DNA from 3 places in the Streptomyces sp. NPDC005576 genome. Region 1 is predicted to be linked to each of the others. Evidence: riboswitches for the same ligand, from Rfam matches in the RefSeq annotation. Region 1 holds a riboswitch; each other region holds the start of a gene.
The links. A riboswitch is a leader RNA that binds a small molecule or an ion and turns the genes downstream of it on or off. The one in region 1 is predicted to bind thiamine pyrophosphate.
Positions count from the first base shown of each region.

Region 2: another riboswitch for thiamine pyrophosphate. It lies ahead of thiC (phosphomethylpyrimidine synthase ThiC); the one in region 1 lies ahead of ACFYPN_RS21545 (thiamine ABC transporter substrate binding subunit).
Region 3: another riboswitch for thiamine pyrophosphate. It lies ahead of thiO (glycine oxidase ThiO); the one in region 1 lies ahead of ACFYPN_RS21545 (thiamine ABC transporter substrate binding subunit).

Region 1 covers NZ_JBIAJC010000011.1:240,726-248,490, reverse strand. Annotated here, with positions in the region: gene ACFYPN_RS21570 (aspartate aminotransferase family protein) at 1-217, shown strand, start outside; gene ACFYPN_RS21565 (ATP-binding cassette domain-containing protein) at 433-1,170, shown strand; gene ACFYPN_RS21560 (hypothetical protein) at 1,152-2,321, shown strand; gene ACFYPN_RS21555 (ABC transporter ATP-binding protein) at 2,550-3,581, opposite strand; gene ACFYPN_RS21550 (ABC transporter permease) at 3,584-5,197, opposite strand; gene ACFYPN_RS21545 (thiamine ABC transporter substrate binding subunit) at 5,287-6,378, opposite strand; TPP riboswitch at 6,460-6,576, opposite strand; gene rlmN (23S rRNA (adenine(2503)-C(2))-methyltransferase RlmN) at 6,683-7,765, opposite strand, start outside.
Region 2 covers NZ_JBIAJC010000010.1:171,063-178,827, forward strand. Annotated here, with positions in the region: gene ACFYPN_RS19595 (SsgA family sporulation/cell division regulator) at 1-151, shown strand, start outside; gene ACFYPN_RS19600 (YibE/F family protein) at 188-1,519, opposite strand; TPP riboswitch at 1,591-1,723, shown strand; gene thiC (phosphomethylpyrimidine synthase ThiC) at 1,716-3,506, shown strand; gene ACFYPN_RS19610 (MFS transporter) at 3,668-4,918, shown strand; gene ACFYPN_RS19615 (hypothetical protein) at 4,993-5,868, opposite strand; gene ACFYPN_RS19620 (metallophosphoesterase) at 6,053-7,132, opposite strand; gene ACFYPN_RS19625 (LacI family DNA-binding transcriptional regulator) at 7,307-7,765, opposite strand, start outside.
Region 3 covers NZ_JBIAJC010000001.1:352,097-359,861, forward strand. Annotated here, with positions in the region: gene pknB (Stk1 family PASTA domain-containing Ser/Thr kinase) at 1-1,647, opposite strand, end outside; gene ACFYPN_RS01585 (thiazole synthase) at 1,758-2,552, opposite strand; gene thiS (sulfur carrier protein ThiS) at 2,555-2,821, opposite strand; gene thiO (glycine oxidase ThiO) at 2,818-4,062, opposite strand; TPP riboswitch at 4,060-4,171, opposite strand; gene ACFYPN_RS01600 (NAD(P)/FAD-dependent oxidoreductase) at 4,276-5,517, shown strand; gene ACFYPN_RS01605 (Rv2175c family DNA-binding protein) at 5,652-6,017, shown strand; gene thiE (thiamine phosphate synthase) at 6,096-6,740, shown strand; gene metF (methylenetetrahydrofolate reductase [NAD(P)H]) at 6,858-7,765, shown strand, end outside.

The sequences.
Region 1 (7,765 bases):
GGCCACCAAGGAGACGTTCACCGACGAGGAGACGGAGCGCGTGCTCTACGGCTTCCTCTCCAAGGCGCTCTTCGACAACGGGCTCTACTGCCGCGCCGACGACCGGGGCGATCCGGTCATCCAGCTCGCTCCGCCGCTCATCTCCGACCAGTCCACCTTCGACGAGATCGAAGGCATTCTCCGGTCCGTCCTGACGGAGGCCTGGGCCACGCTCTGACCCCGCGCCACGCCCCGGCAGCCCTTGCACACCGACCCGTCCACCGTGGTCACCTCGGCCCGAATGCGCCCGTTCGAGTGAGAACGGACTCATCCGGGCCGCGTGCTGTTCGCACACCTCGGCGCGACTCCCTACCGTGCCCAGTGACCGATCGGCCGCGTCTTCGTTCCCCCGTACGGGGGAACGGGAAACTGACCTGAACCGAGGTGTACGCCATGGTGGCCCCGCCGGACAACGACGTGATGTGGGCGCGCTCCCTGCATCACTCCCACAATGGATCGCCGGGCCTCAGCGGTGTCTCGCTCGGTGTCCGCGACGGCGAGATCCTCGCCGTGACCGGGCCGCGCGGCAGCGGCAAGTCCACGCTGCTGCACTGTCTCTCCGGCCAACTGGTGCCGCAGCAGGGCGAGGTGTGGTTCAACAGCGTGCCGGTCCACACCATGGGCCCCCGCATGCGCGAACAACTGCGCCGCGACCGGTTCGGCTGGATCGCCTCCGATCCGCAACTCGTCCCCGAGCTGAGCGCCTGGGAGAACGCCGCGCTGCCGCTGCTGCTGCGCGGTACCTCCCACCGCACCGCCAAGAAGGCCGCCATGGAGTGGCTGGAGCGCATGGACATCGGACCGCTCGCCAGGAAGCGACCGCACGCGCTGCTCCAGATCCAGCGTCAGCGGATCTCCGTGGCGCGCGCCCTCACCGCCTCCCCCTCCGTGATCTTCGCTGACGAGCCGACCGCGACCCTGCACGGGGCCGACCGCAACCAACTGCTGCGGACCCTCACGGCGGCGGCACGTTCGCACGGCATCACCGTGGTGATCGCCACCCACGACGTGGAGATCGCCGCACTCGCCGACCGTACGGTCCCGATGCTGGACGGCCGCCGGGTCGCCACCGTCAGACTGCCCGCCGTGGCCGATACGGAAGGCCGCTCGGCGTGCTCGCTCTCCGTCTAGTCCGCGGCTCCCATCCCCTCGTCCTGGTCAGGCGGCTGCTGGTCGCCTCCGCATCCGCCGGGGTGGGCTTCCTGCTGCTGAGCACCCTCGGTCACGCCTCCGCCCACCCGGACCGGGCCGCGGGCTCGGTCCTGCGCCTGCTCTGGTGCTCGGTACCGCTCGCGGCCACCGTGCAGTTCGCCGTCGCCGTGGCCCGTACGGACCCGAGCACCCGGCCGCGTGCCGGACTCTCCGCCCTCGGTCTCGGACCGGTCCGGCTGTCGGTGCTCGCCGCGGTCTCCACGGCGGTCGCCACCACCCTCGGCTCGATGGTGGCCCTGCTCTTCTTCCTGCATCTGCGCGGCGATCTGACCGGGCTCCCCTTCGACGGGGGCGCGGCGGAGTTCCTGGGGGCCGGTACCCCGCTGCCGCTCGCCGCCGCCCTGGTCCTGCTGGCGCTCGTTCCGGTAGCGGCGTCCGTCGCGAGCGCGCTGGCCCTGCGGTCCCGGCCCACGGCCCCGGCCGAGGACGAACCGTTCGCGGCGGAGGAGCCCCTCTCCCCCGCCCAGGCTCCGGCCGGCCTGCCCTGGGGCGTGGCGTTGGCCGCCGCGGGGCTGGCGGTGGAGGCGTACGCGAGCCGGGGTTCCGGGGGCAGCCCCTTCCCGCTGCCCGGCAGGCTCGACTCCACCCCCGCCGGTGTGCTCGCCGGCTGGGTCCTCACCGCGACCGGCCTGGCGCTCGCCGGCCCCGGCCTCACCCACCTCTGCGGCCGACTGCTCCAGTCGGCGCGGCCGGGGGCCGTGCGGCTGCTGGCGGGCCGGGTCCTGATGGACGAGGCCCGCCGCATCGGCCGGCCGCTGGGCATCGTGTGCGCCGTCGTCTCGGGCGCCGTCGCCGCGATGGCGCTGTACGAACCGGGCTCGCGCCCCTTCGGGCCGCTCACCGCGCTCGGGGCCGTCCTGGTGCTCGGCTGCACGACGGCGTCCCTGCTCACCTCGGCCATCGAGGCGAGGCAGGACAGGGCACGGAACGCGGAGACCCTCCACCGGTTGGGCGCCCACTCGTCCGTCCTGCGGTCCGCGACGGCGCTGCGGGCGGCGGCGCTGCTGCTGGTGTTCGCCCCACTGACCTGGGTGCTGGCCCAGCTGGCGGCCCTGCCCCTGTCGGGCTGAGGCGCACCGGGATCCCGCTCCTCGCAAGGGACCCGCCGCCCCGGGCTGTCGCGGCGGGGGCCCGGTACGGGCGGAGAACCGGGACCGGGCGCGTCCGGGGCCAGGAGTCCGGGGCGCCCGCGACGGGGCTATCGGCTCGGGGACGTACCGGTTCGGGGAAGGTGCCGACGGACCGCTCGTCCGGGAACCGGTGCGCGGCACGCCGGAGACCGAGCGGGACCACGTCGGTCAGGACTCCGCTCCGGCCGCCAGGACGACCGTGCCCGCCGCGTCGAAGGTGACTCCCACGACCGCCCCCTCGGCCGGGGTGTCGGCGAGCGCGCACTCGGCCTCCACGACCGGACCGTGCTCCGGAGTCAGCCGTACGGCGACCCGGTCGCCCCGGAACGTGCGGGCTCCGGCCGTGCACCGCAGGCCGTTCCCGGCAGCGCCCATCCGCACGCCCGCGGGTCGTACCAGCAGGTCGCAGCGGCCCTGCGGCGATCCCGCCGGTACGGGCACCTCGCCCCACGGGGTACGGGCGATCGTGCCGGTGACCGTCGCCGCGACCACGTTGTCGAACCCGAGGAAGCGGGCGACGAAGGCCGATGCGGGGCGTTGCCAGACCTCCAGCGGGGTGCCCGCCTGGGCGATCCGGCCGTCCCGCATCACCACGACCCGGTCGGCGAGCGCGAAGGCCTCGCCCTGGTCGTGGGTGACGGCGAGCACCGTCGTGCCCAGGTCGGTGAAGATCGAGCGGAGTTCGACGACGAGACGCTCGCGCAGTCCCCGGTCGAGCTGGCCGAGCGGTTCGTCCAGCATCAGCAGCCTGGGGCTGGGCGCGAGGGCACGGGCGAGCGCCACGCGTTGCTGCTCACCGCCGGACAGTCCCGCGACGGCCCGGGGGCCCGCCCCGGAGAGGCCCACCAGTTCGAGGAGTTCGGTGACCCTGTGACGCTGGGCGGCACGGTCCACCCCGCGCATCCGCAGCCCGAAGGCGACGTTGGCGGCCACGTCCCGGTGCGGGAAGAGCTGGTGGTCCTGGAACATCAGCCCGAGACCGCGCCGGTGCACCGGGACGTCCGCCTGGTCGGCGCCGTCGAGGAACACCCGTCCGCCGTCCAGCGGCTGGAGCCCGGCGACGACGCGCAGCAGGGTGGACTTCCCGCTGCCGCTCGGGCCGAGCACGCAGACGATCTCGTGGTCGGCGACCGAGAGATCCACCGCGTCCAGCACCGCCCGGCCGCCGAAACGGACCGTGGCCGACTCCAGCTCCAGCATGGTCAGAACTCCCCGGATCGGTCGGTACGGATGTGTTCGAGGAGCAGCAGGGAGACGGCGCACACCAGCATCAGTATGGTGCTGAGGGCCATCGCCTGGCCGTAGTTGAGCTCCCCCGAGCGGCCCAGCAGGCGCGCGACAGCGACCGGCAGGGTGGGGCGGTCGGGTCGGGCGATGAAGACGGTGGCGCCGAACTCGCCGAGCGAGACGGCGAAGGCGAAGCCGGCGGCGACCAGCAGCGCCCGGCGCACCAGCGGGAGGTCGACCTCCCGCCAGGCCCGCAGCGGCGAGGCTCCGAGGACCGCCGCCGCCTCCCGCAGCCGGGCGTCCACCGCCCGCAGGACCGGCAGCATGGTGCGTACGACGAAGGGGACGCCCACCAGCGCCTGGGCGAGCGGCACCAGGATCCACGAGGTGCGCAGGTCGAGCGGGGGTTCGTCCAGCGTGATGAGGAAGCCGAAGCCCACGGTCACCGCGGAGACGCCGAGCGGCAGCATGAGGAGCGCGTCGAAGCCCCGGACCAGCCGTCCGGCCCGTCGGGTGAGCGCGGCGGCGGCGAGCCCTCCGACGACGAGCGAAATGCCGGTGGCGGCGAGGGCGTACTGGAGGGAGTTCCCGATCGCCTCCAGCGGGGCGACCAGGAAGGTCGAGCCGCTCGCCTCCGCGGAGCCAAGGGCCCGGTAGTAGGCGAATCCGTGTCCGCCGGGCTGGTCGAAGGACCGCTCCACGAGCACGCCGAGCGGCAGCAGGATCAGCAGGAGCACGGTCAGCAGGAGAGCGCCGAGGAGGGTCCACTGACCGGCTCCGCGCGGGCGGTGGGAGGTCTGCGCCGGATCCACGAGGCGCAGTGCGGTCTCCCGGCGGCGTACGGTCCGCGCGTGCACGGCCAGGATGGCGCCGACGGCCACGAACTGGACGAGGGTCAGCACCGCCGCGGTGGGCAGATCGAGCAGTTGCGCGGTCTGCCGGTAGATCTCCACCTCCAGCGTGGAGTACGCGGGGCCGCCGAGGATCTGCACGACACCGAACGAGGTGAACGTGAAGAGGAAGACCATCAGGGCGGCGGCGGCCACGGCGGGGGCGAGCGCCGGCAGGGTCACCCGGCGCCAGGCGGCGAACCTGCCCGCGCCGAGCACCCGGGCGGCCTCCTCCTGGCGGGGGTCGAGCTGCGACCAGAGGCCGCCGACGGTCCGGACGACCACGGCGTAGTTGAAGAAGACGTGGGCCAGCAGGATCGCCCAGACGGTGGTGTCGAGGCGTACGCCCCACAGCTCGTCGAGCAGTCCGCCGCGGCCGAGCAGAGCGAGGAAGGCCGTACCGACGACGACGGTCGGCAGGACGAACGGCACGGTGACGACGGCCCGCAGCAGCTGCTTGCCGGGGAAGTCGAGGCGGGCGAAGACGTAGGCGCCGGGGAGGGCGATCAGCAGGGTCAGCGCGGTGGACGCGAACGCCTGCCAGGTGGTGAACCAGAGGACGTCCAGCAGGTCCGCGCGGCCGAGGACCTCGCCGAAGCGCGCGAACTGCCAGCCGTCCTCGGTCTTCAGCCCCCGGGCCACGATCGCGGCGACCGGGTACGCGAAGAACAGTGCGAAAAACGCGACGGGCACGGCCATCAGGCCGAGCCGCGTCGCCAACGAGCGCGCGCCGCCTGCGGTACGGCGGCGCGCGGCGGGGCCCATGGTCTTCGACACTCAGGCCTTCATCACTTCACGACGAGCGAGGTCCACGTCCGGACCCACTGCTCACGGTGGGTGGCGATCTTCGCCGGGGCCACGGTGAAGGGCTTGTCCACGGTGGCGCCGAACTTGGTGTAGACCTCCGGCAGCTTCGTGTCCTCGACCACCGGGTCGACGAACATCTGGAGCGGCATGTCCTCCTGGAAGGTCTTGCTGATCAGGAAGTCCAGCAGCGCCTTGCCGCCCGCCTCGTTCTTCGCCCCGTCCAGCAGGCCGGCGAACTCGATCTGGCGGAAGCAGGTCGAGGTGGCGACACCGGTGGGGGCTTCGGTGGGCTGCGGGTCGGCGTAGTACACCTCGGCCGGCGGGCTGGAGGCGTAACTGACGACGAGCGGGCGGTCGGCATGCGCCTTCTTGCCGCCGGCCGATCCCGAGAACTCCTCGTTGTACGCCTGCTCCCAGCCGTCGACGACCTTCACGCCGTTGGCCTTCAGCTTCTTCCAGTAGTCCTGGTAGCCGTCCTCCCCGGAGTCGGCGATGGTGCCGAGGAGGAAGCCGAGGCCGGGCGAGGAGGTGGCGGCGTTCTCGGTGACCAGGAGGTTCTTGTACGCGGGCTTCAGCAGGTCCGCGAAGGAGCTCGGCGGGTCCAGCTTCTTGTCGGCGAAGTACTTCTTGTCGTAGTTGACGCAGATGTCGCCGGTGTCGACCGGGGTGACCCGGTGCTCGGCGTCGAGCCGGGTGTCGGCCGCGACCCTGCCCAGCCCCTTCGCCTCGTACGGGGTGAAGATGCCCTGGTCGAGGGCGCGGGAGAGCAGCGTGTTGTCGACGCCGAAGAAGACGTCGCCGCGCGGGGAGCCCTTGGTGAGGATCTCCTGGTTGAGGGCCGCGCCGGCGTCGCCGCTCTTGAGGACCTTGACCGTGTAGCCGGTCTCCTTCGTGAACTCCTCGAGCACGTCCTTCGACGCGGTGAAGGAGTCGTGGCTGACCAGGGTGACGGTCTTGGAGCCCTTGGAGGTGCCCGAGCCGAACGTGTCGTCGGAGCTTCCGCACCCGGCGAGCACGGTGACGCCGAGTGCGGCGGCGAGCGCGGTCGCCGCGTACTTCGTCGTGGTGTTCATGTGATTCCTCCTGGAGGTGACCAGGAAGAGACGCGGCCCCGCACGCGCCGGTGGACACCGGAAGCGGGCAGGGCGCAACAGCTTGAGTAAGGTCCGAACTTCCTACCCGGAATGACCCGGGCGAGGTTCAGAGGGTCTGCGGCCATCCGTTCACCGGTGCCGCACTCTCAGCGCTGTGGCGCTCCCCTGTCGGAATATGAAGTTGATGAACGCGGGGCCAGGCTACACGGACCCTGTGCGGGGGCTCTCCCCGGTCAGACCGTCAGCAACGGCCTGACCGCGGTAAATGCCCCACGACACGGACTCAGCGCTCGGAGGCCGCCAGCTGCCCGCAGGCGCCGTCGATCTCCTGGCCGCGGGTGTCGCGGACCGTGACGGGTACGCCGTGGGCCGCGATGGCCTCCACGAACGCCTTCTCGTCCTCGGGACGGGAGGCGGTCCACTTCGAGCCGGGCGTCGGGTTGAGCGGGATCAGGTTGACGTGCACCCGCTTGCCCTTGAGCAGTCGGCCGAGCCGGTCGCCCCGCCACGCCTGGTCGTTGATGTCGCGGATCAGGGCGTACTCGATGGAGATCCGGCGGCCGGACTTCTCGGCGTACTCCCACGCGGCGTCGAGCACCTCGCGGACGTTCCAGCGCGTGTTCACCGGGACGAGGGTGTCGCGGAGCTCGTCGTCCGGGGCGTGCAGCGAGACGGCGAGCCGGCACTTGAAGCCCTCGTCCGCGAAGCGCAGCATCGCGGGCACCAGGCCCACGGTGGAGACGGTGATACCGCGCTGGGAGAGGCCCAGGCCGTCCGGCTCGGGGTCGGTCAGCCGGCGGATGGCGCCGACGACGCGGTTGTAGTTGGCGAGCGGCTCCCCCATCCCCATGAAGACGATGTTGGAGAGGCGCGCGGGCCCGCCCGGCACCTCGCCGTCGCGCAGCGCCCGCATGCCGTCCACGATCTGGTGGACGATCTCGGCGGTGGAGAGGTTCCGGTCCAGACCGGCCTGTCCGGTGGCGCAGAACGGGCAGTTCATCCCACAGCCGGCCTGTGACGAGATACACATCGTCACGCGCTCGGGGTAGCGCATCAGGACGGACTCCACGAGGGTTCCGTCGTGCAGCTTCCAGAGCGTCTTGCGGGTGGTGTCGTCGTCGCAGCTGATGTGCCGGACCACGGACATGAGGTCCGGGAAGAGCGCTTCGGCGAGCTTCTCCCGCGACCCGGCCGGAATGTTCGTCCACTCCGACGGGTCGTGCGCGTACCGCGCGAAGTAGTGCTGCGAGAGCTGCTGCGCACGGAAGGGCTTCTCGCCGGTCGCGGCGACTGCCTCCTTGCGCTCGGCGGGCGTGAGGTCGGCGAGGTGCCGCGGGGGCCTCTTGGCTCCGCGGGGCGCGACAAA
Region 2 (7,765 bases), on a different contig from region 1:
GTTCCGAGCCGGGACGGCACCGCTCGTCGCGTTCCTCGACCGGACGGACAAGCTGGTGCCACTGGGGCAGGAGCACACGCAGGGTGACTTCGACGGGAATCTCGAAGAGGCGCTCGGCAGGATCCTCGCCGAGGAGCAGAACGCGGGCTGACAGGCTGTCAGCCCGTCAGCTTTTGGGTCCTCGCGCTCATGCCTTGCGGCGGCGGCCCCTCCCGGTCCGTACGGGTGCAGGAGCTTTGGCTTCCGCGCCGAGCCCTGTGCGGTCCGCGGACACCACCAGAGCGGCGAGCACCGTCGTGACGGGCACCGAGGCGACCAGTCCGATCGAGCCGACGAGAGTGCGGACGATCTCCGCCGCCACCAGCTCACTGTTGGCGACCGTGCCCACGCTGCTCTGCGCGATGGAGAACAGCAGCAGCAGTGGCAGCGCCGCGCCCGCGTAGGCGAGCACCAGGGTGTTGACCACCGAGGCGATGTGGTCGCGCCCGATCCTGATGCCCGCCCGGTAGAGCCCGCGCGCCCCCGTGGCCGGGTTCGCCTGGTGCAGCTCCCACACCGCCGACGTCTGTGTGACCGTCACGTCGTCCAGGACCCCGAGCGAACCGATGATGACACCGGCCAGCAGCAGGCCGCTCATGTCGATGTCCGGATAGAGGCCGTGGATGAGGCCGGTGTTGTCGTCGGTGTTGCCGGTCAGCCCCGCCCAGTCGATGAAGACCGAGCCCAGCAGCCCGATCAGTACCAGCGAGATCAGCGTGCCGATGACCGCCACCGAGGTGCGGGCGGTCACTCCGTGGCAGGTGTACAGCGCGATGAGCATGATCGCGCTGGCCCCGACCACCGCCACGAGCAGCGGGTTGGACCCCTGCAGGATCGCCGGGAGGATGAACAGCGTCAGCACGGCGAAGGACACCGCGAGCGCCACGAGCGCCATCACCCCGCGCAGCCGCCCCACCACCACCACGGCGACGGCGAAGAGTCCCGCCAGCAGCGCCATCGGAAGCTTCCGGTCCACATCGGTCACCGAGTACTGCAGATCGTGCGGAGCGTCCGGCGCGTAGGCGAGCACGACGCCCTGGCCCTCGCTCAACTGCCGTGACGCGTCCGGCTGGATGATCTCGGCGAACCTGCGTCCCTCGTCCTTGCCGCTGGTCACCTCGATGGTGGCCTTCTTGCAGTCGCCGGTCTCCCCGGCCGCGCCGGCCGGGCCGGAGCCCGTCGACGCACCGCCCGTGGCGGGGACCTGGGCCGCGTTGACGTCCGCGCAGTTCACCCGGTCCACCCGCACCACCTCTCCCTGCTCGGTCTGCCGGTCGAAGCCCACACCGGTCCGCTCGTGGGCGGGTGTTCCGCCGGGCCAGAGCACCACCAGGCCGACGACCACCGCCGCCGCGAAGGGGATCAGCACACAGGCGATGACCTTCCGCAGATGGGTGGAGACGGGCGCCGCGGGGCCATGGCTGTGGGTATGGCCGTGCGAGGGGTCCTGGGGTTCGGGCCGGTCCTGGGAGGAGTTCACCGGGCGATCATCCCAACTGCGGCGGAGGCCCCCTGTTCAGCACGGCCGGGCGGGCGCTAGCGTGGTGGCACCTTTGCACACGCGGGAGCTCGGAGCACCGGGCTGAGAGGGCGCTGACCTCGTGAATCCTCACGGGACAGGCTGCGCCGACCGCCGAACCTGTTACCGGGTAATGCCGGCGTAGGGAGTAGGTCTCATGACCACATCGGACGCACGCACGCCTGCCTCCACGACGAACGAGAGCGTCGGGGCGAGCAAGTCCATCGGCTGGCACAAGGGATACGTCGAGGGCTCGCGCCCCGGCCTCCGGGTGCCGGTCCGTCAGGTGCACCTGACCAACGGCAAGGACGTGACGCTCTACGACACGTCCGGTCCGTACACCGATTCCGCGGTCACGACCGACGTCCGCCGGGGCCTCGCCTCCGTGCGCGGCGGCTGGATCGAGGACCGGGGCGACACCGAGGAGTACGAGGGGCGCCCGGTCCGTCCGGAGGACGACGGCCGCCCGCCCGCCTCCCGCGACGGCCTGCGCAACCTCGACGCGGTCTTCCCCGGCGGCGCGCGCAGGCCCCGGCGCAGCCGCGACGGACGCCCCGTCACCCAGCTCGCCTACGCGCGGCGCGGGGAGATCACCCCCGAGATGGAGTACGTCGCGATCCGGGAGAACGTCGCCCCGGAGGTCGTCGTCGAGGAGATCGCGGCCGGCCGGGCGGTGCTGCCGGCCAATGTGAACCACCCGGAGATCGAGCCGATGATCATCGGCAAGCGGTTTCTGGTGAAGGTGAACGCGAACATCGGCAACTCGGCCGTGGCCTCCTCCATCGAGGAGGAGGTGGACAAGATGACCTGGGCGACCCGGTGGGGCGCCGACACGGTCATGGACCTGTCCACCGGCCGCAACATCCACACCACCCGCGAGTGGGTCCTCCGCAACTCCCCCGTGCCCATCGGTACCGTCCCGCTCTACCAGGCACTCGAAAAGGTGGACGGCCGGGCGGAGGAGCTGACCTGGGAGATCTACCGGGACACGGTCGTCGAACAGGCCGAGCAGGGCGTGGACTACATGACGGTGCACGCCGGGGTGCGCCTTCCGTACGTCCCCCTCACCGCGCGCCGGAAGACGGGCATCGTCTCCCGGGGCGGCTCGATCATGGCGGCCTGGTGCCTCGCGCACCACAAGGAATCGTTCCTCTACGAGAACTTCGAGGAGCTCTGCGAACTCCTCGCGACGTACGACGTGACGTACTCGCTCGGGGACGGACTGCGGCCGGGGTCCATCGCCGACGCCAATGACGAGGCCCAGTTCGCCGAGTTGCGCACCCTCGGCGAGCTGAACTCGATCGCCAAACGGTACGGCGTGCAGACGATGATCGAGGGGCCGGGGCACGTCCCGATGCACAAGATCAAGGAGAACATCGACCTCCAGCAGGAGATCTGCGAGGAGGCGCCGTTCTACACCCTCGGCCCGCTGACCACCGACGTCGCACCGGCGTACGACCACATCACCTCCGGTATCGGAGCGGCGATGATCGCCTGGTGGGGCACGGCGATGCTCTGCTACGTGACCCCCAAGGAGCATTTGGGGCTGCCCGACCGGGACGACGTGAAGACCGGGGTCATCACCTACAAGATCGCGGCCCACGCAGCCGACCTGGCCAAGGGGCACCCGGGTGCGCAGGACTGGGACGACGCGCTGTCGGACGCACGGTTCGAGTTCCGCTGGGAGGACCAGTTCAACCTGGCGCTCGACCCGGACACCGCACGCGCCTTCCACGACGAGACGCTGCCCGCCGAACCGGCCAAGACGGCGCACTTCTGCTCGATGTGCGGACCCAAGTTCTGCTCGATGAAGATCAGCAGAAGCATCACCGAGCAGTTCGGCGGCGAGGAGGCCGCCACCCCGGAGGAGATCGAGGCCGGGATGCTGGAGAAGTCGAAGGAGTTCGCGGCCTCGGGCAGCCGCGTCTACCTTCCGCTCGCGGACTGAACCGTCGGAGGGCCGCCCGGCACCCCCGGTGAGGAGGGCGGGCGGCGGCTTCTCGGGGCGCCCACGGTCACCCGGCGATGGCCGGGACGGGTCGGGAGGCGGTGGGACGGGTGTGCGCGCCCCGGGTGGTGTCCGGTGGACACCCCCTGGGGTGACCCGTCATGACACCTTCCCCGGCCCGGTTACCCCTCCGGCGGAACCGACGGTTCGCCCTGCTCGTCGCCGCCCGGTTCGTCTCGATCCTGGGCAACGGATTCGCCCGGGTGGCACTGGCCTTCGCGGTGCTGGCACTGTCCGGGAGCGGTCCCGGCCGGCTCTCCCTGGTGCTGGCCTGCCAAGCCCTGCCGCAACTGGTCTTCGTCCTGGTCGGAGGGGTGGTCGCGGACCGGACGTCGCGGTCCCGGCTGATGGTGCTGGCCGATGTCGCCGGCGCCGCCGCCTACGCCGGTCTGGCCGCGATGGTGCTGACCGGCCACGCCCCCCTGGGGGCGATGTGCGTGTTGGCGGTGCTGACCGGTACGGCCACCGCGATGTTCGCGCCGGCCATGGACGGGGTGGTCCCGCTCGTGGTCCCCGCCGACCGCCTCCAGGAGGCCAACGGGCTGCTGCGCGTCGGTTCCCACGGGGCGTTGCTGCTGGGCCTCGCCCTGTCCGGAGTCACCGTCGCGTTCGTCGGCGCGGGGTGGGCGCTCGCGCTGAACGCCGCTTCCTTCGTCGTCAGCGCGGCGCTGACGGGTGGGCTGCGCCTGGCCGGCCGGCCGCGCGGAGGTTCCTCCGGGTGGACCGATCTGCGCGAGGGCTGGACGGCGTTCGCCGGCCGGCAGTGGCTCTGGGCGGTCGTGGCGCAGTACACCTTCGTGGTGGCCGCGCTCAACGCCACGCTGGGCGTGCTCGGTCCGCTGGTGGCGGAGGAGGAGTTCGGCGGTGCGCGGGCCTGGTCGGTCCTGGTGGCCGCCCAGGCGCTGGGCATGATCGCCGGGGCCGGGGCGTCGGCCCGTCTGCGGGTGGGGCGCCCCGTCCTCGTCGCGGTCCTCGCGACCTTTCCCCTCGCCGCTCCCCTCGCGCTCCTCGGCGCTCACGCGCCGCTCGCCGTGATCGCGGCGGCCATGTTCTGCGCGGGGGTGGCGGGTGACGTCTTCGCCGTGCTGTGGTCCACGACCGTGCAGCGGGAGATCCCGGAGGACACCCTTTCGAGGGTGAGTTCGTACGACCTCTTCGGTTCGCTCGCCTTCGCCCCGCTCGGGCTGCTGGTCGCGGGTCCGGTCGCGGCCGCGGTGGGACCGGGACCGGCGTTGTACGGCTGCGCGGTTCTGGTGGTGCTGGCCACCGCGGGAGCTCTGCTCTCGCCCCAGGTACGAGGGTTGAGGGCGTCGGGTCCCCAGGGGCAGGTGGCGGTGGCCGAGGCGGGCTGAACCGGAGGCGGGATGCGGTGCGGCGCCCCGGTCGCCAGGTTCCCGCGGCCCGGCCGCTCATGGCCGGACGCCGGCTATCCGTCTTTCGGACCGCCGGAGCCCGCACCGCCGGAGCCCGGACTCGGAGAGCCGGGGCTGTCGAAGCCGGGGCTGTCGAAGTCCGGGCTGCTGAAATCCGGGCTGGTGAAGGAGGGCCGAGGGCTCTGGCGCGAGCCGTCCCGCGGGTTCGAGAAGTCGGGGCTGCTGTAACCGATCTTCGGGATGCGGTTCGGTGACGGCCGGGGGGCGCGGGCGGCCGGTGCGGCGGACGGGTCGTCCAGCGCGTCGCGCAGGAACGGGAGGATGCCGCGTTCCAGCAGGGCGTGGCGCCAGGCTTCCCGGGCCCTGGCGATCTCCTCCGGCACGTCGTCCTCCGCCATGGCGACGGCCAGCTCGTTGGAGCTGTTGCGGAGCGCCGTGACCAGCAGTCCGACGGCGGCGGCGAGTATCGCCAGAGCGGCGAGCGCGGCGAAGAGCCAGCCGGCGGTGATCAGCGGGCCCGCGATGGCCGCGGAGCTCACCGCCCGGAGGAGATAGCCGATCAGCAGGAAGATCACCGCGGCGGAACCCGCGAGGAGCGGCGCGAGCACGGTGACGACCGCGCCGACCCCGACGCCCTCGCCGGGGCGGTCGGGCGAGTCCCGCACCTCGTCGGAGTCTTGGTCGGCGTCCCCGGTCGGGACCCGGAGTTCCCCGCGCGCCTTCACGTAGTGCTCGTACTCGGTGGCGGCTGCCGCGGTGATCAGCGCGGTGGCGCTCAGCGCCATGGTCCGCAGCTGTTCCCGGTTGAGCCGTTCCCCGACGCCGTCCAGATCCGGCCGTTCGTGCGCGTGGCGCAGCGCGTCGCCGAGGATTCGCTCGTACTCGGGCCCGTCCTCGGCCAGCAGGTGCGGAGCGCTTGTCATCTGCATCCCCCGATGCTCCGTGGCGCCCGGAAACCCGCGCACGGCGGGGCGTCTCGGACGAAACGGAGGAGAGCCTGCTACTGATACGCCGATGGTAGAGCGCCCGGGGCGAGCGGTGACAGGGTGTTTCCAGAAATAGGCCCGCCGACCGCGAACGATCGGGTCGGCGGAGCCCTACCCGGCGAAGATGTCAGTCATGCAGGGGGAGTTGTGCGACCAGTAGCTTTCCGGCCATGGTCACTCCGCCGTCCATGGCGATGGCGAGCCCGTCCGCGTACAGGTGCGGTCCGCGCACCACCGGCCCCGCGCCGTTCTCGCCGTCCTCCGATCCGACCTCGCCGAGGAGGTACGGAATGGGGCTGTGGCCGTGGACGACCCGGCGGCCGCCGTACGCGGCCATCAGCTCGCGCACCGCCTGCGTGCCGCCGTCGTCGCGGAACGCGAACCGCTTGGTGAGCTTGCGGAACAGGTCCCAGCACTCGTCCGCGTCATTACGGGTCAGGATGGCGTGGACCGTGTCGTTGACGTCTTCGATGGTCGCCCCGTAGTCGAGGTACGCCGTGGTGTCGGAGTGCATCAGCAGATGCCCGTCCTCTTCGACGACAGCGTCCAGCCGGGACATCCACTGCAGGTGGACGTCGCGCAGCCGCTCCATGTCGTGTTTCTGGCCGCCGTTGAGCAGCCAGGCGGCCTGGAAGGTGGCGGTGCCGGCGCCGGAGTTCACCGGGGTGTCCGCGAAGCGCTTCGCGCCGATGAGGAGCAGCTCGTGGTTGCCCATCAGCGCCTTGCAGTAGCCGCCCGCGGCGGCGGCCTCGGCCGAGAGCTGCATCACCAGGTCGATGACGCCGATGCCGTCGGGGCCCCGGTCCGTGAAGTCGCCGAGGAACCAGAGCCGGGCGTTGCCCGCCGACCAGTTGCCGTTGACGTCGATGAGGCCCTGGTCGGCGAGCGCGGCCTTCAGCTCGTCGAGGTAGCCGTGCACGTCGCCCACGACGTAGAGCGGGCCGAGCCCGTCGGCCCCGTCGGCGTCCGCGTCCGGCACGGATGCCGCGACGGGCACCCCCGCCGGGGTGATCACGGGCAGGTCGCGCTCGGTCGGCGTGTAGCCCTCCGGCACCCCGTCGTCGGGAACGGCGTTCCCGGGATGCGTGAGCGCGCCGTCCGGATGCGGGTCCGTCCCGGACATGGTCGTTCGCGTGTACGGCGGAACGCGGAAGTCGCGCAACGTCGCCGTACGCACCACGGGTTCCTGACCGGCCCTCTGAGTCATCGACCCCTCCACCACCGTCGCGCCGCCGTACACCTGACGGGCCCTGCCTGGTAGAGGGGGTCCGCGGTGTCGTGCGCCCATCATAGGAACGCGGATCGCCCCGTGTGACGCACCAGGGGCGGTGAATCCCGGCGGGTGCGTCGTTCACCTGTCCATTGGTCCGGATTAATCCGTTCAATCCCTGCTCGGAGAGCGTGGCGCGCTCACCGTCGTACGGGGCGGCCGGCGCTGCGAGGAGGTCCGGACGATGAGCTCGGTCGGTATCACCTGCTCGACCGGTCCGTCGTGCTCGACGCCCTCGATCGCGTCGATGAGGAGCTGCACCACCGCGGTGCCGATGCGGCGCGGCTTCAGCGAGAGCGTGGTGATGGGCGGCTCGGTGGTTGCGTAGACCGTGGACTCGCTGCAGCAGACCAGCAGGAGGTCGTCGGGGACGCGCAGGCCGTACCGGCGGGCCGCGGCCAGCAGGTCGGTGCCATTGGGGTCGAAGAGGCCGTAGACGGCGTCCGGCCGGTCCGGGCGGGCGAGCAGCCGGTCGGCGGCCACCGCTCCGGCGCACGGGTCGTGGGCCGGGTAGGACTCGTACACCGGGTCCTGGCCCACGCGCTCGCACCAGTGCAGGTACGCGGTGGT
Region 3 (7,765 bases), on a different contig from region 1:
GGTGGCGTCCTCCACGGAGAGCCCGGAGACGTCCGGTACCTCAACCGGGGAGCCCTTGCTCACGACCAGCGCCACGGCGGAGTCGGGGTGACGCTCCTCGCCCGCGCCGGGGTCCGTACGGACCACCTCGCCGCGCCCGACGTCGTCGCTGAACTCCCTGGTCACCATGCCCGGTGCCAGGCCGGCCTCCTTCAGCGCCCGGCGCGCGTCGGTCAGTGAGGTACCCGCCACATCGGGCACCTTCACGATCTCCGGGCCGCGCGAGACGACCAGCTTCACCGACTCGTTGCCCCGGACCCGGTCGCCGGGCGCGGGGTCGGTGCTGATCACGGAGCCCCGGTCGACCGTGTCGCTGTAGGCCTTGGCGACGGACTTCACATCGAGCCCGGCGTCACCCAGCCGCTTCTCGGCGGCCTCCTGCGTCTGGCCGAGGAGCGAGGGGACCTGGGTGAACTGGCCCGAATTGATGTACCAGACGCCGCCCCCGGCCAGCAGTACCAGCACCAGGGCGGTGATCACGGCGTAGACCCCGCGGCGCGGGGTGCCGCCGGAGCGTCCCGTCCGTGCGGACCGCCGGGGCCGGCCGGGCGCGACCGAGGCGGAGGCGGTGGCGGGCATCTCCAGCCGGCTGGTCCGGTGGGTGGTGCCCCGGTCCTCGGCCACCGCGCGCGGCAGCACGCTCGTACGGTCCTCCGCACCGGAGACACCGGAGACACCGGAGACACCGGAGACACCTGAGGGGTCGGCCGCACCGGCGCTCGCCGGGGGGAGCGCCTGCGGCGGTACCGCGTCCAGCTCCGCGTCGCTGAGGAGGGCCCGCGCTTCGAGGGTCGCGGCGAGCAGCACCACCGCGTCCTGCGCGCGGACCCGGGCGTCGCGCGCGGTGGCCGCCGCCACCAGCGCGTCCAGCGCCGGGGAGAGCCCGGGGACGGTGGCGGACGGCGGCGGGACGTCCTGATGGAGGTGCTGGTAGATGATCTGCGCGGCGTTCTCGCCCGTGTACGGCTTGGTGCCGGTCAGCATCTCGTACAGCACGACACCGCAGGCGTACACGTCCGAGCGGGTGTCCGCCGTGCCGTGCTCGATCTGCTCCGGGGCGAGGTAGGACACCGTGCCCAGCAGGGAGCCGGTGGTGTCGGTGGCGGTGCCGACCGCGCGGACGAGCCCGAAGTCGGCGACCTTCACCCAGCCGTCGTCCCCTATCAGGACGTTCTCCGGCTTCATGTCGCGGTGCACGAACCCGGCCCGGTGCGCGGCGCCCAGCGCGGCCAGCACCGGCTCCAGGATGTCGAGCGCGGCACGCGGCTGGAGGGCCCCGCGGTCCCGCAGCACCTCACGGAGCGTGTAGCCCGCGACGTACTCCATGGCGAGGTAGACGTAGGCGCCCTCGGCGCCCTGGTCGAAGACGGACACCACGTTGGGGTGCGCGAGGCGTGCCACCGACTTCGCCTCACGGATGAAGCGTTCGACGAAGGAGACGTCCGCGGCGAGCGCGGGGTGCATCACCTTGAGGGCGAGCACCCGGTCGAGCCGGATGTCCACGGCCCGGTAGACCGTGGCCATCCCGCCCACCGCGATGCGTGCCTCGACGCGGTAGCGGCCGTCGAGCAGCCGTCCGAGCAGCGGGTCCTGGAGGGTGGTGTCCACCGGACGAGTCTACGAGGCGCCGCCGGCGCCCCGGGCGCCCCGGAGCGGGCCCGGGGCCGTATCGCAGCCGAGCCGTGACAACCGGGGTCCGCGTTCCCCGCGCCGGAGGGTCAGAACGCCGGGCGCTCCGGGTCCAGGACCGCGCGTCCCGCCACCGGGGAGGAGGCCTCGGCGAAGTGGCGGCGGGGGATGCGGCCCGCCCGCCGGGCGAGACGCCCGCCGTCCACCGCGTGCCGCATCGCCGACGCCATCAGCTCCGGCTCCTGCGCCCGGGTCACCGCCGAGGCGAGCATCACGGCCGCGCACCCCAGTTCCATCGCCAGTGCCGCGTCCGAGGCGGTGCCCGCCCCGGCGTCCAGGATCACCGGGACCCCGGCCCGCTCCACGATCAGCTCGAAGTTGTGCGGGTTGCGGATACCGAGACCGGAGCCGATGGGGGAGCCGAGCGGCATGACCGCCGCGCAGCCCACGTCCTCCAGCTTCCGCGCGAGGACCGGGTCGTCGTTGGTGTAGGGGAGCACGGTGAACCCGTCGTCGACGAGGATCTCCGCCGCGTCCAGCAGCTCGACCGGGTCCGGCAGCAGGGTCCGCTCGTCGGCCACCACCTCCAGCTTGACCCACTCCGTACCGAGGGCCTCGCGGGCCAGCCGGGCGGTCAGCACCGCCTCACCCGCGGTGAAGCAGCCCGCCGTGTTGGGCAGTACCCGGATGGAGAGGCGCTCCAGCACGGAGAGGACCGAACCCCGCACGGTCGGGTCCAGCCTCCGCATCGCGACGGTGGTCAGCTCGGTGCCGGAGGCGATGAGCGCCCGCTCCAGCACGTCCAGGCTGGGGGCGCCGCCGGTGCCCATGATCAGCCGGGAAGAGAACTCCAGTCCGCCCAGGCGGAAGAGGTCGTCGGACATGGTCAGCCTCCCTGTACGGCGGTGAGGACCTCGACGCGGTCGCCCCCGGCGAGGGCGGTGGTGTGCCAGGCCGAGCGCGGCACCACACTCTCGTTGACGGCGGCGGCGACCCCCGAGGACGCGCGGGTCAGGGACGCCACGAGGGTGCCCAGGGTGGTCCCGGGCGGGAGCTCGCGCGGGTCACCGTTGACGGAGACGGGCACTCTGGCCGTCGGGGCGGTCAGGCCGGTCGGATCGGTCAGGTCGGTCGGGACGGCCGGATCGGTCATGCGTACTGCTCCTCGCGTGCGGGGGCGACGGGGGTGGTGAAGCGGCCCGGCGCGAACGGGCGGGCCACCTCGGGCAGTTCGCCGGTGGTCAGCGCGTGCGCCATGGCGTCGCCGGTGACGGGGGTCAGCAGCACCCCGTTGCGGTGGTGGCCGGTGGCGACCAGCAGCCCCGGCAGGGCGGTCGGGCCGAGCACCGGCGCGTTGTCCGGGGTGGCGGGACGCAGCCCGGCCAGGGTCTCGGTGAGCGGCAGCTCGGTGATGCCCGGCACCAGCTCGTGGGCGTCGCGCAGCAGCTCGTACACCCCGCCGGCCGTCACCGTGGTGTCCCAGCCCATCTCCTCGCTCGTCGCACCGACGACCAGCTCGCCGTTCTCGCGCGGGACGAGGTACAGGTCCTGACCCCGCACCACCGCGCGCACCGTCCGGCTGAGGAAGGGGGCGTACGCACGCGGCACGGTCAGCCGCAGCACCTGGCCCTTCACCGGGCGCACCGGCGGGGCGACGCCCTCCGGCAGCCCCGCGAGCCGGCCGCTGAGGCTGCCGGCGGCCAGCACGACCTGGCCGGCCGAGACCGCGGTGCCGTCCGCGAGCAGCGCCCCGGCCGCCCGGCCGCGCGCGACCTCCAGCCGCTCGCAGGGGCTGCGGTGGAAGACCACCCCGGCCCGCTCGCAGGCCGTCAGCAGCGCGGTCGCCAGCCGGCGCGGGTCGACCTGATGGTCGCCGTCGACCCGCAGCCCGCCCCGCACACCCGGCGCCAGCATCGGTTCCAGCCGCCGGCACTCGCGCCCCGACAGCCACTGCGAGTCGAGCCCGGACCGCTCCTGGAGGGCGTGCAGTTCGCGCAGGTGCGCCCGGTCGTCGGAGTCGAGCGCCACCGCGAGGGTGCCGCAGGCGCGGAAGCCGGTGTCCCGGCCGCTCGCCGCCTCCAGCTCCGCCACGAAATCCGGGTAGCGGGCGGCGGAGGCGAGGTTGAGCCCGAGCAGCATCTGCTCGCCGTAGTGGAGTTCGGTGACGGCGGCCAGCATCCCGGCCGCGACCCGCGCGGCCCCGCCGCCCGGTTCCGGATCGGCGACCGCCGTCCGCAGTCCCGCCTGCGCCGCCCGCCAGGCGGTGACCAGGCCGATGATGCCGCCCCCGACGACGAGCACGTCGTACGCGGGCCCCCGGCGGCCCGCGTCTCCCGTGCCCCCGCCCGTGGTGCCCCCGCTCGCGGCGGAGGACGATTCCTGTGATGCACGCATGGGTGTCCAGCCCCTCCCTTCGCCGGCATGACCCGGATCAGGTTCGTACGGTCGGAGGCCGCCAGCCTCCCTCTCAGCCCGGTTCGTCCGGGCTCCCGCGAGTGTCTTCGCGCAGCCACCCTAGACCCCGCCGCCCGCGCGGTACGAAGGAGCCGCCGCGGAGGGCACCGGACCCCGTGACGTGATGGAGCGTCAGGTGCTTAGGGTGGGTACGTGAGCGAAGAGAGCGACCAGCGGGCGCCGGAGCACGGCGTCGTCATCGTCGGAGCGGGCATGGCGGGCGTGCGGACCGCCGTGGCACTGCGGGACGAGGGGTACACCGGGCCCGTCACCCTGATCGGCGCGGAGCCCCACCAGCCCTACGACCGGCCGCCGCTCTCCAAGGCCGTCCTGCTCGGCACCGCCGAACACTCCGCGTTCGGCATCGACTTCAAGGCGCTCGACGTCCGTCTGCGCCTCGGGCTCCCCGTGGACGGCCTGCGCCCCGCCGACCGGGAGGTGGACACCCCGGACGGCCCGGTGCCGTACGACGTGCTGGTCCTCGCGACCGGGGCCGAACCGCTGACGCTGCCCGGCTCCGAAGGGGTTCCCGGCGTCCACCTGCTGCGCACCCTGGACGACGCCGAGCGGCTGCGGCCCGTCCTCGCCGGGCGCCACGACGTCGTCGTGGTCGGCGCGGGCTGGATCGGCGCCGAGTTCGCCACCGCCGCCCGTGCGGCCGGCTGCGCGGTCACCGTCGTGGAGGCCGCCGCCCGCCCGCTCGCCGGGGTGCTGCCCGCCGAGGTCACCGCACCCATGGCCGACTGGTACGCGCACGCCGGTGCCACGCTCCTCACCGGCGCCCGGGTCGACCGCGTCGAACCCGGCGCCGTGATCCTGGCCGACGGACGCCGGCTCCCGGCCGGCGCGGTGGTCGTCGGCATCGGCGCCCGCCCCGCCAGCGGCTGGCTCGCCGGCTCGGGCGTCGCGCTCGGCCCGGACGGATCGGTCATCGCGGACGCCGCCCTGCGCACCTCCGCGCCCGGGGTGTACGCGGTCGGGGACTGCGCCTCGTACCCCTCCGCGCGCTACGGCGCACGTCTCCTGGTCCACCACTGGGACAACGCGCTCCAGGGCCCGCGCACCGTCGCGGCGGGCATCGCACGGACGGGAGGGGCAAAGGCCGCAGAACCGGAGCCGTACGACCCGGTGCCGTACTTCTGGTCCGAGCAGTTCGGCCGCTTCGTCCAGTACGCCGGGCACCACGCGGACGCCGACACCCTGCTGTGGCGCGGCGACCCCGCCGACGAGGAGTGGACCGTGCTCTGGCTGCGCGACGGCGCGCTCGTCGCCCTGCTGGCGGTCGGCCGTCCGCGCGATCTCACCCAGGGGCGCAAGCTCGTCACCTCCGGCCGGACCCTCGACCCCGAGCGGGCCGCCGACCCGGCCGTACCCCTGAAGTCCGCCGTCCGCTGAGCCCCGGCGCGGGGTCGTGCGCGCCCGGCCGGGCCGCTCCGAACCCGGGCGCGACCTGCGGGGACGCCCTGCGACGTGGTCCGTACGGTCGGCCCGGCTTCCAGCTGTCGGTCCCAGATGGCACGCTTGTCCTCGTGAACCGGATTGACGCAAAGATCGATGCTCTCGTCCCCGCCTGGCTCCACCTCCCCGACATCGCGGAACTCCTCGACGTCGAGGTGACGCGCGTGCGGCAGCTGGTCAAGGAAGGCCAGCTGATCGCGGTGCGCCGCGGTGAGAACCGGACGCTCCAGGTGCCTGCCGCCTTCATCGACGGCGACAAGGTGGTCAAGGGCCTCGCGGGGACCCTGACCCTCCTGAGGGACGACGGCTATTCCGACGAAGAGATGCTGGAGTGGCTCTTCACCCCCGACCCGAGCCTGCCCGGCACCCCCGCGCAGGCGCTGAGCGAGAATCGCGGGACGGAGGTGAAGCGCCGCGCCCAGGCGCTCGCCGTCTGACCGAGACGACCGCACACGTGGTCGCGGGCCGTGCTTCCCGCGGCCCGCGACCACGTGACCCACCTGGGGGGAACCTTGATGCCCACGCCGCGCCACCTGCTCACCGACGCCCGTCTCTACCTCTGCACGGACGCCCGCAGGCGCCAGGGGGACCTCCCCGAATTCCTCGACGCGGTGCTCGGCTCCGGAGTGGACATCGTCCAGTTGCGCGACAAGGGCATGGAAGCCGCGGAGGAGCTGGAGCACCTCCAGGTGTTCCGGGACGCCTGCGCCCGCCACGGCACACTCCTCGCCGTCAACGACCGCGCCGACATCGCCCACGCCTCCGGCGCCGACGTGCTCCACCTCGGCCAGGGCGACCTGCCGGTCCCCGCGGCCCGCGCGATCATCGGCGAGCCTCCGCTGATCGGCCGCTCCACCCACGCCGAGTCCGAAGTGGACGCGGCCGTCGCACAGCCCGGCGTCGACTACTTCTGCACCGGCCCCTGCTGGCCCACCCCGACCAAGCCCGGCCGCCACGCGCCCGGCCTCGGTCTGGTGCGGTACGCCGCCTCCCTCGGCGGGCACCGCCCGTGGTTCGCCATCGGCGGCATCGACGCGGGCAATCTCGACGAGGTGCTGGACGCCGGGGCCCGGCGCGTCGTGGTGGTCCGCGCGCTCACCGAGGCCGACGACCCGGCCGCGGCCGCCGCCGGCCTGGCGAAGCGGATCCGCGAGCGCTGACACCCGCCCGGCCGGGTGTCCCGGCGGGCTGTCCGAGGCGTGGACGGTATTCACTGCAATACGGACAAATATCCCGCTCTGGTTGGGTGACGGCCGGTCCCTGGTTAACCTCGCGGTATGGCCCTTGGCACCTCCTCCACCCGGACGGACCGCGCACGCACCGTGCGCGACCTGCTCGCGTCCGGCAAGACGTCGTACTCCTTCGAGTTCTGGGCACCCAAGACCGAGAAGGGCGAGCGCAACCTCTGGAACGCGTTGCGCCGGGTCGAGGCCGTGGGGCCCAGCTTCGTCTCCGTGACGTACGGAGCCGGGGGCACCACCCGGGCGGGCACGGTCCGGGCGACCCAGCAGATCGCCGCCGACAGCACCCTCACCCCCGTCGCGCACCTCACCGCGGTCAACCACTCCGTCGCGGAGCTGCGCAACATGATCGGCCAGTACGCCGACGCGGGGATCAGGAACATCCTCGCCGTGCGCGGAGACCCGCCGGGCGACCCGATGGGCGAGTGGGTCGAGCACCCGGAGGGCGTGCGGTACGCCGCCGACCTGGTGCGGCTCATCAAGGAGTCGGGCGATTTCTGCGTGGGGGTCGCCGCGTTCCCCGAAATGCACCCGCGGTCGTCCGACTGGGAAACGGACACCCGTCACTTCGTGGACAAGTGCAGGGCCGGGGCCGACTACGCCATCACCCAGATGTTCTTCGAACCCGGCGACTACCTCCGGATGCGTGATCGTGTGGTCGCCGCGGGTTGCGACACCCCCATCATTCCGGAGGTCATGCCGGTCACCAGCGTCAGACAGCTCGAAAGATTCCCCCAGCTGAGCAACGCGGCAGTGCCCAGGGCCCTCGAAGAGCGCATCCACGCGGTCAGGGACGATCCCGCGGCTGTACGCTCCATTGGCATCGAGTTCGCAACGGAGTTCTGCGCGGAGCTGCTGTCCGAAGGTGTGCCCGGATTGCACTTCATCACGCTCAACAACTCGACGGCAACGCTCGAAATCTACGAAAATCTCGGACTGCACAA